DNA from 4 places in the Shewanella piezotolerans WP3 genome. Region 1 is predicted to be linked to each of the others. Evidence: predicted binding sites of a transcription regulator. Region 1 holds the regulator's gene; each other region holds the start of a gene.
What was found. The regulator ArgR, encoded in region 1, controls arginine synthesis, uptake and breakdown. The targets are predictions, from matches to a motif close to ANTGAATANNTATTCANT.
Positions count from the first base shown of each region.

Region 1 (3,679 bases):
AAATCAATGGAGATCTTACGCCAGAGTATGCCTTACGGTACGGTTAAAGAGCAGGGGTTAATGTTTATCTCTACTTGCCGTAATTCGGTGAACTTTGAAAAAATGCTCGAGAGCATGGTTTATGGTGATAATGAGGGAAATCATGATCACCTTTTGCATTTTACTCAAGCGTTAACTGGGTCATCGTTTTTTGCACCATCGTTAGATTTTTTAGATAAATCGGCTTAAAAGACTAGGGGCTGTTGATCTTTCACGGTTGTTTTTGCCGCAGTTTATTGGCTATTTTGACAAGGCGGAGGCTATGCCGTTTAGTTATTCTCCACAAATAGTCTACAACACAGTAAAAATAGCCAAGAAAGGCGGCCCTTTGGGTTCGATTCAATGCTTCTATTACGGTGTTATGAGCGTTTCACTTAGCCGGCTAAGCTTTATCGCTCAAGCCTTGTACTAGAAGCATTATTCCTTACGGTAAAGAATCGAACAAAAACTAAGCTCGAAAGATCAACAGCCCCTAAGCAATATCAACAAAAAAACGCACATTCAGTGCGTTTTTTGTTGATATGAATTGTGGCTATCAATCTTCATCTTTATCAAAGTAGCTACTAGGGCGGCGGCTATACACTTCGTTCATACTTCGAACCAATACTTTATTGGTTTCTGGATAAACGACTACATCGTGAGCATCGCGGTTTCCTACAACTAAAAAGATAAAGTCAGCGTCACTGGTATTAACGAATTTGTGCGCAACACCTGAGTTGGCGGTAAAGCAGATATACTTGCCCTCACTAAACACATGAGGCTCTCCATCAAGATAAAGCGTCGCTTCACCTTGCATCGCATAAATATGTTCTTCTTCTTTGGTGTGATAATGAGACAGGGCTGAAGTCATGCCAGGCGCTAACTTTTCCATGGTGACGCCGACTCTTTCTGCTCCTGCTGTATCACCAATGTGCTTCTGATGACTGCCATAGTCCTTTTCGTGAGACCAATACTCCCAGCCCACATCAGAAACATCAATTAATTTGTTTTTCATTTTTATTATCCTCAACGTAGGAATGCTGTCCTAATTGGCAGTATAACGATATTGTGAGAATAAAAAATGATAGATTCAATATATTGTATAAAGAAAAGGTTGGAGTGTGGCTTAAGGGGGGAATAGGGCGGTGTTTCCGCCCGTTTCTTATTTTTTAAAAGTTAATCCGTGTAATTGAACAACGACTTAACCGTTTCTAATGTATCTTCAATTTGCTGAATATTTGATGGGCTGATAAAAATTGTATCATCGCCAGCGATGGTGCCGAGAATACCTTCAGGCTTGCCTATTGAGTCGAGTAACCTTGCGATTAATTGCGCTGCACCTGGACTGGTACGTACCACGATCATCGACTGATTATGATCGACATCCAATACTAAGTTTTTAAGTGGACTACCGGCTGTTGGAACACCGAGCTCAGCAGGTAAACAGTAAACCATCTGCTGTTTGGCATTTCTGGTTCTAACTGCGCCAAACTTACTCAGCATGCGGGATACTTTAGATTGATTGATATTACTAAAGCCTTCCCCTTGAAGGGCTACCACAATTTCGCTTTGGGAGCCGAAACGCTCCTCTTTAAGAATTGACTTAAATGTTTTAACTAATTCGTCTTGATTTTTGCTTGTTTGCATATTTTATTATTCTTTATTCAAAAAAATCCGTTATATGATGATTATATTTGCCTTTTATGTCAAATGCTATTCGTTTTATTGAATAAAAATTCATGGCGAAAGCTTGGTTTTAGTTGTGAAATATGATGTAGAGTATAAATTCTAATTTTTTTGACCTTACTATTACGAGAAAGCAACTAGCCCAAAGCTAGGCGGGCTGGGCTCTGAATGTAATTGCATACTGAAAAGTGAATCTAAAGTAGATTGAACACGACTAAGGGATAATTGAATTTTTGTTGTGAATCCAGTACTGTTGCGCCATTAGAAAAACAGATCTAAATCACAAAAATCCAAGAATTGACGGAGATAACTATGAAAGTTGCTGTACTTGGTGCTGCTGGCGGTATTGGCCAAGCGCTTGCCCTACTATTAAAAACTCAATTACCTGCTGGTTCTAAATTGTCGCTTTATGATATTGCTCCTGTAACACCAGGTGTTGCGGTTGACTTAAGCCATATACCAACAGACGTTGAAGTAAAAGGATTTGCTGGTGAAGATCCTACCGCTGCGCTTGAAGGTGCAGATGTAGTGCTAATTTCTGCTGGTGTTGCACGTAAGCCAGGTATGGATCGCTCGGATCTATTCAACATCAACGCTGGTATCGTACGTAACCTCGTTGAAAAGTGTGCTGCAACAAGTCCTAAAGCGCTTATCGGTATTATTACTAACCCTGTTAATACCACGGTAGCGATTGCTGCTGAAGTACTTAAGAAAGCAGGTGTATATGATAAAAACCGTTTATTTGGTGTGACGACCCTTGATGTTATCCGCTCTGAAACTTTCGTTGCAGCGGCAAAAGGTTTGAACGTTGCTGACGTCAAAGTTAACGTTATCGGCGGCCATAGTGGTGTGACAATTCTTCCGCTTCTTTCTCAAATCGAAGGCGTTAGCTTTACTGACGAAGAAGTTGCAGCGTTAACAACACGTATCCAAAATGCGGGTACTGAAGTGGTTGAAGCTAAAGCCGGTGGCGGTAGCGCAACACTTTCTATGGGCCAAGCGGCGTGTCGTTTCGGTTTGTCTCTAGTGCGTGGCCTACAAGGTGAAGCAAACGTTGTTGAGTGTGCCTATGTCGATGGTGGCAGCGAGCATGCAGAGTTCTTTGCACAGCCTGTAGTTCTAGGTAAGAACGGTGTTGAACAAGTACTTGCATACGGCGATGTTAGCGCATTTGAAGCTAATGCTCGTGATGCAATGCTAGACACGCTAAAAGCTGATATCGATTTAGGTATTGAGTTCGTTAAGTAATTCTATTTTTGAAAGTTAGTTGCTTAAGCGAAAAACGGAGCCAATTGGCTCCGTTTTTTTGTGTTAAACAGCATTGCTAATGGTTACGTTGTACCGCAATCTTCGCCAGCGATACGAGTGCAGTTTTATATTCTGACTCTGGCAGTATGTTTAACGCTGCAATAGCCTTATTGGACTCTTCAATAGCGCGTTGCTCAGTATACTCGAGTGCACCACAGCTTTTTAACGCACTCAAAATGACTTCGATGTGCTCTGTGCCATCACCTTTCTCGATCGCTTCTCTAATCAAGGCTTTTTCAGTGTCGCTGCCATTAGCCATGGCGAAAATGAGCGGCAGAGTCGGTTTTCCTTCTGCTAAGTCATCACCAATGTTTTTGCCTAGCTCTTCTGTTTCAGCTGTATAGTCAAGAAGATCATCGGTCAACTGGAAAGCGGTGCCCAAGAACTTGCCATATTCAGCAAGTGCCGTTTGCACTTCTTCTGAGCTTTCTGCTAACAGGCCTGCTAAACGTGTAGCGGCTTCGAACAGTTTCGCTGTCTTACAATAGATAACACGCATATAGCTGTCTTCTGTTGTGTCAGGGTCGTTACAATTCATTAATTGTAGGACTTCCCCTTCAGCGAGCACATTGGTGGCATCAGCTAGGATCTCGAGTACTTCAAGACTTTTTAGCTCTGTCATCATTTGAAAGGAGCGGGTATATAAAAAGTCACCGACCAGCACACT
Region 1 is NC_011566.1:4,304,444-4,308,122, reverse strand. Features, by position in the region: gene SWP_RS18305 (Dyp-type peroxidase) at 1-228, shown strand, start outside; gene SWP_RS24250 (hypothetical protein) at 302-451, shown strand; gene SWP_RS18300 (cupin domain-containing protein) at 575-1,033, opposite strand; gene argR (transcriptional regulator ArgR) at 1,195-1,665, opposite strand; gene mdh (malate dehydrogenase) at 2,017-2,952, shown strand; gene ispB (octaprenyl diphosphate synthase) at 3,029-3,679, opposite strand, start outside.

Region 2 (3,679 bases), 2.0 Mb from region 1:
GTACTTTCTTGTTTTTCAAACCCATAGCTACTCTTTCCATAATCATTTTTACAGATCTAAATATTATCTGCGCAGTCGTAAGATATCACAATCACTCTGCAGTTGATGAACAAGTTAGTAAATTGTCGACCATACTCAATTAGAAATAATGACAAGGAGGTTATTGTGGGAATTAAAGATTGGCCACAGGGTGAAGGACCAAGAGAAAAACTACTGCTTGATGGTGCAGAGCAGCTGTCGGATGCAGAGTTACTCGCTGTATTGCTCAGAGTTGGCTTAAAAGGGTTAAGTGCTGTTGAGCTTGCTCGTATGATGATAACGGAGTTTGGTGGGCTCAGAAGCTTACTGACAGCCTCTCAAGCCCAAGTGTGCCGGCTAGATGGGATAGGCCCGGTTAAGTTTGCTCAATTGCAAGCTGCAGTAGAGATTGGCAAGCGAATTTCGAAAGAAAATCTAAAAAGAGGCAAAATTTTATCGGATCCTGATTTAACTCGAGACTATTTAATGAGACAATTGGGAGATCGTGCCTACGAAGTGTTTGCTATTTTACTACTTGATAGTCAACATCGGGTGATTCAATTCGTTGAATTATTCAGGGGTACCATTAACTCAGCGTCGGTTTATCCACGAGATGTGGTGGGCTTGGTGCTTGAGAAAAAGGCTGCGGCTGTGATCGTGTGTCACAATCATCCCTCTGGAATTGCAGAGCCAAGTACAGCCGATAGACGAATTACTGAGCGATTGAAACAAGCACTACAAACCATCGATGTTTCCTTGCTGGACCATATGGTTGTAGGCGATCGAGAGATAGTTTCTTTCGCTGAACGAGGGTGGATAGATTAATCTAACCCTTGATCTTTGATTTTAGATCCTGTATAAAATGCGCCCTCTGTTGTGTGCCTCAGGCGACGGCCGTGTTCGAGGTACATTAATGCTCGAGCGTTATATATATTGTTTTGGAGAAGTTTGACATGTCAAGAGTATGCCAAGTAACTGGCAAGAAACCAATGGTTGGTAACAACCGTTCGCACGCGAAGAATGCTACGCGTCGTCGTTTTTTACCTAACCTACAGAATCACAGATTCTGGTTAGAAACTGAAAAGCGTTTCGTTAAGCTACGTATCTCTACTAAAGGTATGCGTATCATCGATAAGAAAGGTATTGAAGTTGTTGTTGCTGAACTTCGTGCCCGCGGCGAGAAGGTATAATAAACCATGGCTAAATCTAAAGGTAATCGTGAGAAGATCAAGCTAGTATCTAGCGCTAAAACTGGTCACTTCTACACGACTGAAAAGAACAAGCGTAACATGCCTGAAAAGATGGAAATCAAGAAATTTGATCCTGTTATCCGTCAGCACGTTATGTACAAAGAAGCTAAAATCAAGTAAATACTTGTTTAAAGCATCTTCAAAAACCTCTATTTATAGAGGTTTTTTTTTGCCTTAAATTTACCACCCACTAAACACTCGCTGAACGATTAAACCTTGAACCTAGTGAATATCACTTCTGCTATTGGCCTAATAGCCATTTCTTATCCTAATTTTCATCCCACCACTTGAATTAAGAGCATCAGTGATTTCAAAATTTACGAGATTGCTCAATCTCACTACTTTTATAATGCAGTTAGCAACAACTATTCACTTGTGCATATAGGTGGTTTTACATCTAATCTTTTAAGTTTAATGGGTTTGGCTCGATATTTGTTAATAGCAATAGTGATAATAAATGCTTTTTAATTGCATTAAAATGCAATATCATAATGGTTTATTATCAAAAAACCAGATTGTTGCGACTGTCTATTTAGACTTATAAGGTGGATTTAGCGTGCGTACTACAGAACTCGTCGATGGTTTTCGTCATTCAGCTTCCTATGTTAACGCTCACAGAGGTAAAACCTTTGTGGTTATGCTTGGTGGTGAAGCGCTTGCTCAGCCGCAGTTTAAAGCCATTATTAACGATATTGCCTTGTTGCATAGTCTAGGAATTAAAATTGTCCTAGTGCACGGTGCGCGTCCGCAGATTGATGATGCGTTGGCACAACAAAGCTTAACCCCTGAATATTACAATGGTGTGAGAATTACCGAAGAAGAAACCTTTAAAGTCATTAAGCAAGTTGTAGGCGCATTGCAACTCGATATTACAGCGCGATTGTCGATGAGTTTGAGCAACACGCCTATGCAAGGGGCACAAATCAATGTGGTTAGCGGTAACTTTATTATTGCACAGCCGTTGGGGGTAGAAGATGGAGTTGATTACAGTCTCAGTGGCAGAGTAAGGCGTATAGATAGCCAAGGCTTAAAGCGTCAACTGGATAATGGTGGCATTGTATTGTTAGGCCCTGTGGCTGCATCAGTGACGGGTGAAAGCTTTAACCTAACGGCTGAAGAGGTTGCAACCCAAATTGCGGTAAAACTCAAGGCCGATAAGATGATTGGCTTTAGCGCCCATAATAGGATTATGGATGAGGCTGGCGAAGTGCTTGCAGAGCTGATGCCTACAGATGCGCAAGCTATTCTTAATAATTTACCTGAACAAGCGCCACTTTGTTTAAGTACTAAAGCATTCTTGCAAGCCAGTATAGATGCTTGTAGAAATGGCGTTAGTCGATGTCACTTTGTTAGCTATCTAGATGATGGAGCTCTACTGCAAGAGCTTTTCTCCCGTGATGGTATCGGCACCCAAATTGTGACAGAAAGTGCCGAACGTCTGCGTCGTGCTTCTATTCGGGATATCGGTGGCATACTCGATCTTATCCGTCCTCTGGAGGAAAAAGGCATTCTGGTGCGCCGTTCAAGAGAGCAGCTAGAGGTCGAAATTGAGCAGTTTATGTTGATCGAGCGTGACAGTTTAGTGATTGGCTGCGCGGCATTTTATCCGTTTGAAGAGGATAATGCTGGTGAGTTTGCCTGTTTGGTGGTTCACCCAGAATATCGAGATGCCGATAGGGGCAGTTTACTGCTGCAAAATATTATTAGCCAAGCGCGGGTGAGAGGCTACTCAAGACTATTTGCGCTGACGACACGCAGTATTCACTGGTTCTTAGAGCATGGTTTTAATATCGTTGAAGTTGATGAGTTACCAGGAAAGAAGAAACAGCTCTACAATTATCAGCGCAAATCAAAGATTTTAGCGTTGGATCTGTAAACGAGTCCCCAAAATCCTATCTTGACATAATATGTCGTCTGGTCAAAGATTAGCTTATCTCATTGACAGGATCAGACGATGACTCAAATTTTTGCACTTACTCCCCTAGGCGTAACAGGTACGTTGAGCTTTATTGCCTTACTCATTGGCTTAATTGGAATAGGGATTTATATTTATTACAAAGCGCTGCCGCAAACCAGTAAGGTGGTTATTGCTGCAGTATTACTGCCGATGGTCATAGCATTCAGCTGGATGTTCTATAAAGTTAATGATGCAAAACTGATTGTGACGGCGGATTTGATTACTATCGATGTACCATTTTATCAGTTTAGCCTACCGATAGAAGAGGTAGATTTAGTGGGAGTGCGCCAATTAAATTGGTCAGCAGAAACTGATACTGAATTTAAACCTGATCTTCGGGTTAATGGTGTGGGTATGCCTGGATTTCAATTAGGCTGGTTCAGTTTAGGCGGTCACTCGAAAGCTTTTGTTGCGGTTACTGAAACTGATAATGTGGTGCTGATCCCGACAGTCC
Region 2 is NC_011566.1:2,293,731-2,297,409, forward strand. Features, by position in the region: gene coaBC (bifunctional phosphopantothenoylcysteine decarboxylase/phosphopantothenate--cysteine ligase CoaBC) at 1-25, opposite strand, end outside; gene radC (RadC family protein) at 166-843, shown strand; gene rpmB (50S ribosomal protein L28) at 972-1,208, shown strand; gene rpmG (50S ribosomal protein L33) at 1,215-1,388, shown strand; gene argA (amino-acid N-acetyltransferase) at 1,825-3,144, shown strand; gene SWP_RS09865 (PH domain-containing protein) at 3,223-3,679, shown strand, end outside.
Region 2: the regulator ArgR is predicted to act here: its motif matches at 1,736-1,753, upstream of argA (amino-acid N-acetyltransferase).

Region 3 (3,679 bases), 2.4 Mb from region 1:
ATATCAAATCAGTTAGTCACCGCAGCAACTCAAGCACATGTGGGGCTTGATATTGAAAGTCAGCAGATAGAGCAAATCGCTAGCGCGACAGAGGAAATGGCAGCGACTATTACCGAAGTCGCCAGTAATATTCAGTCTACCTCAGATAGCATTCAGGACACTTACATTCTTTGCGATGACAGTCGAGAGAAGATGCAAAAGAGTGCCTGCAGCATCAATGAGCTCACAGAGTCTGTATCTGAAGCCGCAGCGAATGCGTTATTACTCAACAAAGAAGCTGAACGCGTTGCAAGCGCCATGACAGAAATCGACGCTATCGCCGAACAAACGAACCTACTCGCCCTAAATGCTGCAATAGAAGCAGCTAGAGCCGGTGAACAAGGACGAGGTTTTGCCGTGGTTGCAGATGAGGTTCGTGCGCTGTCGAGTCGTACTCAACAGTCTACGGAAAGCATCTCAAAAAGCGTCGACAAGATGTTTTCAATGCTAACGCAATGGTCGAAGCAGATGGATGAAAGCAAATCTCAAGCATTGCTATGCACCGATGATGCACATAATTCAGCTCAAAAAGTGGACACTATCTATGAGGCAGTCAGAAATATTCATGATTTAGCGCAACAAAATGCGGTTGCCGCAGAGCAACAAACGCTGGTTGTCGGCGAAATAAACCAAAATGTCAGCCATATTAGCCAGGCATCTGTAGAAAATTTGGCCGCTATCGATGTGGTTGAATCGGCAGTTAAAGAGCTAAAAATTAACGCTGAAAAAGCAAAATCTTTGAGAAAAACATTTAGTTAGTTTGCAGTATTTTGTAACAGTTGTCGTTACGAGCATTAGTAGCGACAACTAAAAAACCACAATAAACACACCAAAACCACACACCCTACAAACAAACTTAAAACATTGTTTTAAATAGAATTAAACAAAAAATAATTTTGTTTTTTTACTACTTATTCCTATACAATATATTTAGTCATTTAGAGTTAATAACTATTCGTACAGCTTGATATATTTTCTATATCAGTAGAATCGTTTTACATAGATGTTTTAAGGCGGTAACCTCGCCTGTTAGCAGTTGAATGAATATTCAATACATTTTTTGCTTAAGTACAAAACTCAGTTTTTAGGCTGCAAAGCAGAACTCGATATTTAGGGTAGAAAAAAGTGTCAGAAAAACAAACCCACAACATTAAAACAATACTCACGTTTATTGTGCCATCACTGATCGGTCTGCTGTTATTCATGACCCCTATCAGCTATCAAGATGCGATCACTATTCCTATTGCGATCATCTCTAAAGCTTTACAGAGCTTCCTCGGTGATGCGCTTGTCGGAATCGTGACAGGTATTGTTATCTTTACAGCTATAACCTCCGCACTGGTCAAAGCAATCAAACCTAAGTTTGTCATCCAAAACGGCTTCTTGAATTCACTGTTTAATGTCACACCAGTTTGGTTAGTCATCCGTCTCCTTGGTGCTATATTTATCAGCCTTACCTTCTTCGGTGTTGGCCCTGAAGCGATTCGCTCAGGCGATACTGGTGCTTTAGTGTTGAACGACCTATTGCCTGTATTATTTTCAGTGTTTTTATTTGCTGGAATGCTACTACCACTTTTACTTAATTTTGGTTTACTAGAACTACTAGGAACCTTATTAACTAAGATTATGCGTCCTATCTTTAACTTGCCGGGACGCAGTGCAATTGACTGTATGGCATCTTGGTTAGGCGATGGTAGTGTTGGGATCTTAATGACCAGCAAGCAATACGAAGCTCGTTTTTACACTCAACGTGAAGCGGCTGTTATTGGTACAACTTTCTCAGCGGTTTCTATTACTTTCTCATTGGTGGTTATTTCACAGGTTCAGTTAGAACATCTATTTGTTCCCTTCTATTTAACAGTGTGTTTTGCCGGTTTTGTCGCTGCGATAATCGTACCTAAGCTACCACCACTGTCTTGGAAAAAAGATCTCTACATTGATGAAACGCCACGTCATAAAGATGATGAAGTGATTCCAGCAGGCCACGGAGTGCTCTCTTGGGGACTCGATCAAGCATTAACAAAAGCCTCGCGTGCAGGCGGCATCAAACATACTTTAACTGACGGAGTTAAAAACGTTGTTGATATGATTTTTGGTGTGATTCCAGTCGTCATGGGGATCGGTACTATCGCCTTAATGATTGCCGAATTTACACCGGTATTTAACTACCTAGGTATGCCGTTTATTCCGCTACTAGAGTTACTACAAGTACCTGAAGCGGCTGAAGCCTCTAAAACAATAGTCGTCGGCTTTGCGGATATGTTTATTCCCGCGATTCTTGCCAGCTCAATTGAATCTGACATGACTCGCTTTATAATTGCAGCCCTGTCGGTCACACAGCTAATCTACATGAGTGAAGTTGGTGCGCTACTAATGGGCAGTAAGATCCCTGTTAACTTCCTTGAGCTTGCAGTTGTGTTTATCTTAAGAACTTTGGTTACTTTGCCTGTAATCGCTGGTATTGCACACCTTATCTTCTAATAAGATTATCGCGACAACATCAAGAAGAGCGCTTAGGCGCTCTTTTTTTATGGCCGTCATTAACCTGCCATAAAATGTTCATCTTACAGTCAACTATCACTTTTACTCTATCGGCATCCCCCAGCGTTTACTGGCAGGACAATGAAAGAGAAACAGCAAGGATTAGCAAACGGTCAACAGCAACTTTTAAGCAATGCGCTTTCAAGCAATATTGATAGCATATCGCCAATCAACAGCACTGAGAAAAATAGTGCAGAGAGACACTATAATGCTATCTGGTTGTCAGATGTTCACCTCGGCAGCAAAGACTGTAAGGCTGAGTATCTGCTACAACTTCTAAATTCACTGCACACCGAAAAGCTATTTCTCGTTGGTGACATCATCGATATTTGGGCACTTAAGCGCAAATTCCTCTGGCCACAAAGCCACAACCTAGTCTTACAAAAACTACTCAAATTGGCTCGTGAAGGTACCAGTATTGTTTATATTCCCGGTAATCATGATGAGGCATTAAAACCTTATGAAGGATTCCACCTTTGGGATTTGAGCATTAGTCGAGAGCACATTCACATCACCGCCTCTAACCGCAAAGTATTGATGGTCCATGGCGATCAGTTTGATTCTGAGGTGTGTATTGGCCGCGCCTATGCCAAATTAGGTGACCACCTGTATGATCTACTGTTATTTCTAAATCGACAACTGCATAGAGTCCGCAACCACTTAGGCTACCCTTATTGGTCACTAGCAAGTTACGTGAAACTTAGAGTCAGCAAAGCCCAACAAGCCATCAAAAATTACCGTGGCGCCGTCATACGCTATGCAAAGTCCAAAGGGGCTGATGTGGTCGTCTGTGGCCATATCCACCAGCCCGAACTCAGCCTCACCAACAATATTATTTATGCCAATGATGGAGACTGGGTAGAAAACTGTACTTTTGTCGCAGAATCCCAATCCGGAGATATTCAACTTTTAAAGTGGCAGGAATCGACAGCAAGCGCCCAGCTGATTAGCGCTTTTCAATTTAGTCAACAGTACGATTCTCCAAAAACTAAGCGTGTTGCGTAACCATTTCGCAGCCATATAAGGGTCTGATTATGATTTTTACCGTCGATAATGTTGTTGAAAAAAACTTACCATTGCTCGATAAGAACCCATGGTT
Region 3 is NC_011566.1:1,271,217-1,274,895, reverse strand. Features, by position in the region: gene SWP_RS05580 (methyl-accepting chemotaxis protein) at 1-798, shown strand, start outside; gene SWP_RS05575 (YjiH family protein) at 1,165-2,520, shown strand; gene SWP_RS05570 (UDP-2,3-diacylglucosamine diphosphatase) at 2,662-3,585, shown strand; gene olsF (bifunctional ornithine lipid synthase OlsF) at 3,615-3,679, shown strand, end outside.
Region 3: the regulator ArgR is predicted to act here: its motif matches at 1,075-1,092, upstream of SWP_RS05575 (YjiH family protein).

Region 4 (3,679 bases), 1.8 Mb from region 1:
GCTTAATAAGCCAATGTTAAGAGCTAACCAACAAGTATCCTAAAGACAAAAAAGAAGCGCTAGAATGATCTAGCGCTTCGTTTGCCAATTAGGCTGCGACTACTTTAGCGACTGCTCGCTCGAAACGCGCTAGGCCTTCCGCGATGTCTGCTTCTGGAATAACCAGAGAAGGAGTGAAACGTACCACGTTTGCACCAGCGACCAAGCTCATAACGCCCTCTTGGATACCGGCTACTAGGAATTCTTTTGCGCGTCCTTGGTACTTTTCGTTAACTACTGCACCAATCAACAGACCTTGACCACGTACTTCAGAGAAAACGTCATACTTGTCATTAATCTTATTTAGACCATCACGTAGCAACTGCTCACGCTTTTTAACGCCGTCTAACACTTCAGGAGTGTTTACGACGTCCAGAACTGCATTACCAATTGCACATGCTAGTGGATTACCACCGTATGTTGAGCCGTGAGTACCAATCTTAAGATGATCTGCGATCTCTTTAGTTGTCAGCATAGCTGCGATTGGGAATCCACCGCCAAGTGCTTTAGCAGTAGTCAGTACGTCTGGTACCACATCGCCACGCATATAAGCATACAGCTCACCAAGACGACCAACACCAGTTTGAACTTCATCAAATACCAACAAAGCATTGTGCTTATCACAAAGTGCACGTACCGCTTTTAGGAATTCAGGATCAGCATCGATAATGCCGCCTTCACCTTGAAGTGGCTCCATCATTACAGCACAAGTCTTGTCAGAAAAGACAGCTTCTAGCGCAGCAATATCATTGAATGGTACATGAGTGATGCTTTGTGGCTTTGGACCGAAACCGTCTGAGTAAGCCGCTTGACCACCGACGCTTACGGTGAAGAAAGTACGACCATGGAATGCTTTATCAAATGCGATAATTTGATCTTTCTCTGCGCCAAACTTATCCATCGCGTAACGACGTACTAGCTTAAGCGCTGCTTCGTTTGCTTCTGCGCCAGAGTTGGCAAAGTAAACACGGTCAGCAAATGTTGCTTCAACAAGCTTAGTCGCTAATTCAAGCGCTGGCTCGTTAGTCATAACGTTAGATAGGTGCCAAAGCTTTTCACCCTGTTCTTTTAGCGCGCCAACCAAAGCTGGATGACAATGGCCTAAACAGTTAACCGCAATACCACCAGCGAAGTCGATAAACTCTTTACCTTCTTGATCCCAAACTCGGCTACCTTCGCCACGAACAGGGATTACAGCTGAAGGCGCATAGTTAGGCACCATAACTTCGTCAAATTGGGCACGTGTAAGATTAGTGTTAACGCTCATTCTTTCTCATCCTTTCTAATTTGCGACTACTTTTATGCAGCCGTTTTCCGCTTGATGCCTTTATCTTATGTAGGTGACATCGCGGTTGTTTGTTTTGCTAGGAGGACATTATTAGCGAAAATGTGATCAAAATACCAGTTTTTCACAACCTTCTAAGAGCTGTTCAGCCTTAATAGTGCATAAAGATTTGAAGAACTGAATTATCAACGCAGATATGGCGTGGGTTTAAGCATATTTAGTCATAAAAAAGTTATCTAGAGCAAGTAAACGCTAAATATTCAAACTTATTGAATAATTAGCAAGCCCTATCAGGCTATTATCGCGCTAGAAAGCATTAATTCGTTACTTTTTTAACCAGTACATGATTAACTAACCAAATTAGTCTTTTCTATTAAGAATTGTATATTATTTTTTGACAATAATTGGCGGATGTATGGACGTCTATATACTGATTCAGCGTTAGAAATGATATGGGATATCGAAATGCTTTTTGATAATACTGTCGCCTTATTTTATGTAACACTAAATTAAGGACTGTTTACGGTAGTTTTGCGCATTCAACCGGATTAACTCTTGCTCAGAAAGCTCATAATAGTCATACATAACCCGTCGTTCTGCAGCAGTAATATTTCCAGATTCTTGTAACAGGTGAACACGAGCGAAACAGTTAGCTCTCTCTAACAACTTTGCGTCATCGTTCAAGTCTGCATATTTCAAACTGGTATTAATCGACTTGAATGCCTGCGTTAGACGGCTTTGTTCAAAATCAAGTAACTCCAGTAACTGCCAGTTCAATAAACCACTATGCTTCAACGCCTGTTGATAAACATCCAACGCTGGAAACTCAGTCACCATCACGGCATCGTAAAGTGCTTTATCACGACTGGCACTTGCCTCTTTGAGCCAAGTTCCCCAAGTGGAATCGAACAACTTGGCGCAATTACTAATAACACAGGAGTTACCTAGTTGATTCATCAAACTGCAGCTATAGAAGAAAGCGCGGTCTTTACCGTGCAACTCAACCAAAGCTTGCGCCGCTATCGCGCTGATAATGCTAAAACGCCATAGTTTGCGTGTGACCCATAGCAACTGAGGCTGACCACTGGGCATCAGGTTACGTAAGCAAAAAAAGGGGATTAACGCCTGTAGGTTTTCAATACCAATATAATTGAGGACCAACTTTATATCGGTGACTTGGACTTCAGAAGACTTTGGACGACGATGTCTAAATGTCGGGCTATTGATCATATTAATAAGATCGCGTTGCAACCAAGGCAATGCCATCACCAACGGCCGTATTTTCACCAGATCCACTTGTTTGGAATAGAGCATTTCCATCAACAAAACCTGTTTATCATCAAGGTTTGAATGTTCAAGCACTAGTTCGATGGATGTTAGTTGATGTTCAATGGTTCGGTTTACGCTAGTGATGAGCTGGGTCGACACCGCTTTATATAACGCTTGGGCGCGCTTTTGCTTGTCGATTCGCGCTCTAATCGCCTCTCGTTCAATTTCAAGTTTATTAGCGTTAACTTCAAGCTGTGCATCAATTTCACCAGCCATCGCTGTAGGCTTGCTTTTGCCTACAATCAGCAAGTGTTGCAACCTATGCTCTAGCTCAACGATTTTTCCGGGCTTTACTCCACCCGCGACTGAAATTGCCACAAAGAACCCTACTTTAAACCTTAAACTCAATAGTTGTGACAAACACTAGCCGTGTATTATCACCTTTTTAAACAGCTATAAAAAATCCAGAGTGACTCTGGATTTTTATCGGCTCAACCACAAAATTATTTAGTCGTTAACGCATTTCCCAGGCGCGATATGAACGCCCTTTCAACTTACCATTAACGATTTTGTGTAGTGCGCGCTTAGCAACTTTACGATTAATAGCTACATATGAGCGGTAATCAGTAATTTTAATTTTGCCCACTTCACTACCTTCGATACCGTCTTCTCCCGTCAGCGCACCAAGAATATCGCCGGGACGCAGCTTCTGCTTTTTACCGCCATCAATTTGCAAAGTAATCATGCTTGGTTGTGTCGGGAAAGTATCGAGTAGATTCTCGGATGGTAGCCCTTCGCTGATGATATCTCGCTCAAGATAATCTTCAAGCAATGCCACCTTGTAACCATCTTCATCGCTATAAAACGTATGTGCAGCACCTTTGCTGCCCGCACGTCCAGTACGGCCAATACGGTGAATATGAACTTCAGTATCAAATGCAATGTGGTAGTTAATAACCGCATCTAACGCATCAATATCAAGTCCTCGCGCTGCAACATCCGTTGCCACCATTATCGACACACTCTTATTGGCGAACTGCAACAAGGTTTGATCTCTGTCTCTTTGCTCAAGATCGCCATGCAATG
Region 4 is NC_011566.1:745,868-749,546, reverse strand. Features, by position in the region: gene SWP_RS03295 (aspartate aminotransferase family protein) at 89-1,306, opposite strand; gene SWP_RS03290 (HDOD domain-containing protein) at 1,829-2,971, opposite strand; gene dbpA (ATP-dependent RNA helicase DbpA) at 3,108-3,679, opposite strand, start outside.
Region 4: the regulator ArgR is predicted to act here: its motif matches at 1,533-1,550, upstream of SWP_RS03295 (aspartate aminotransferase family protein).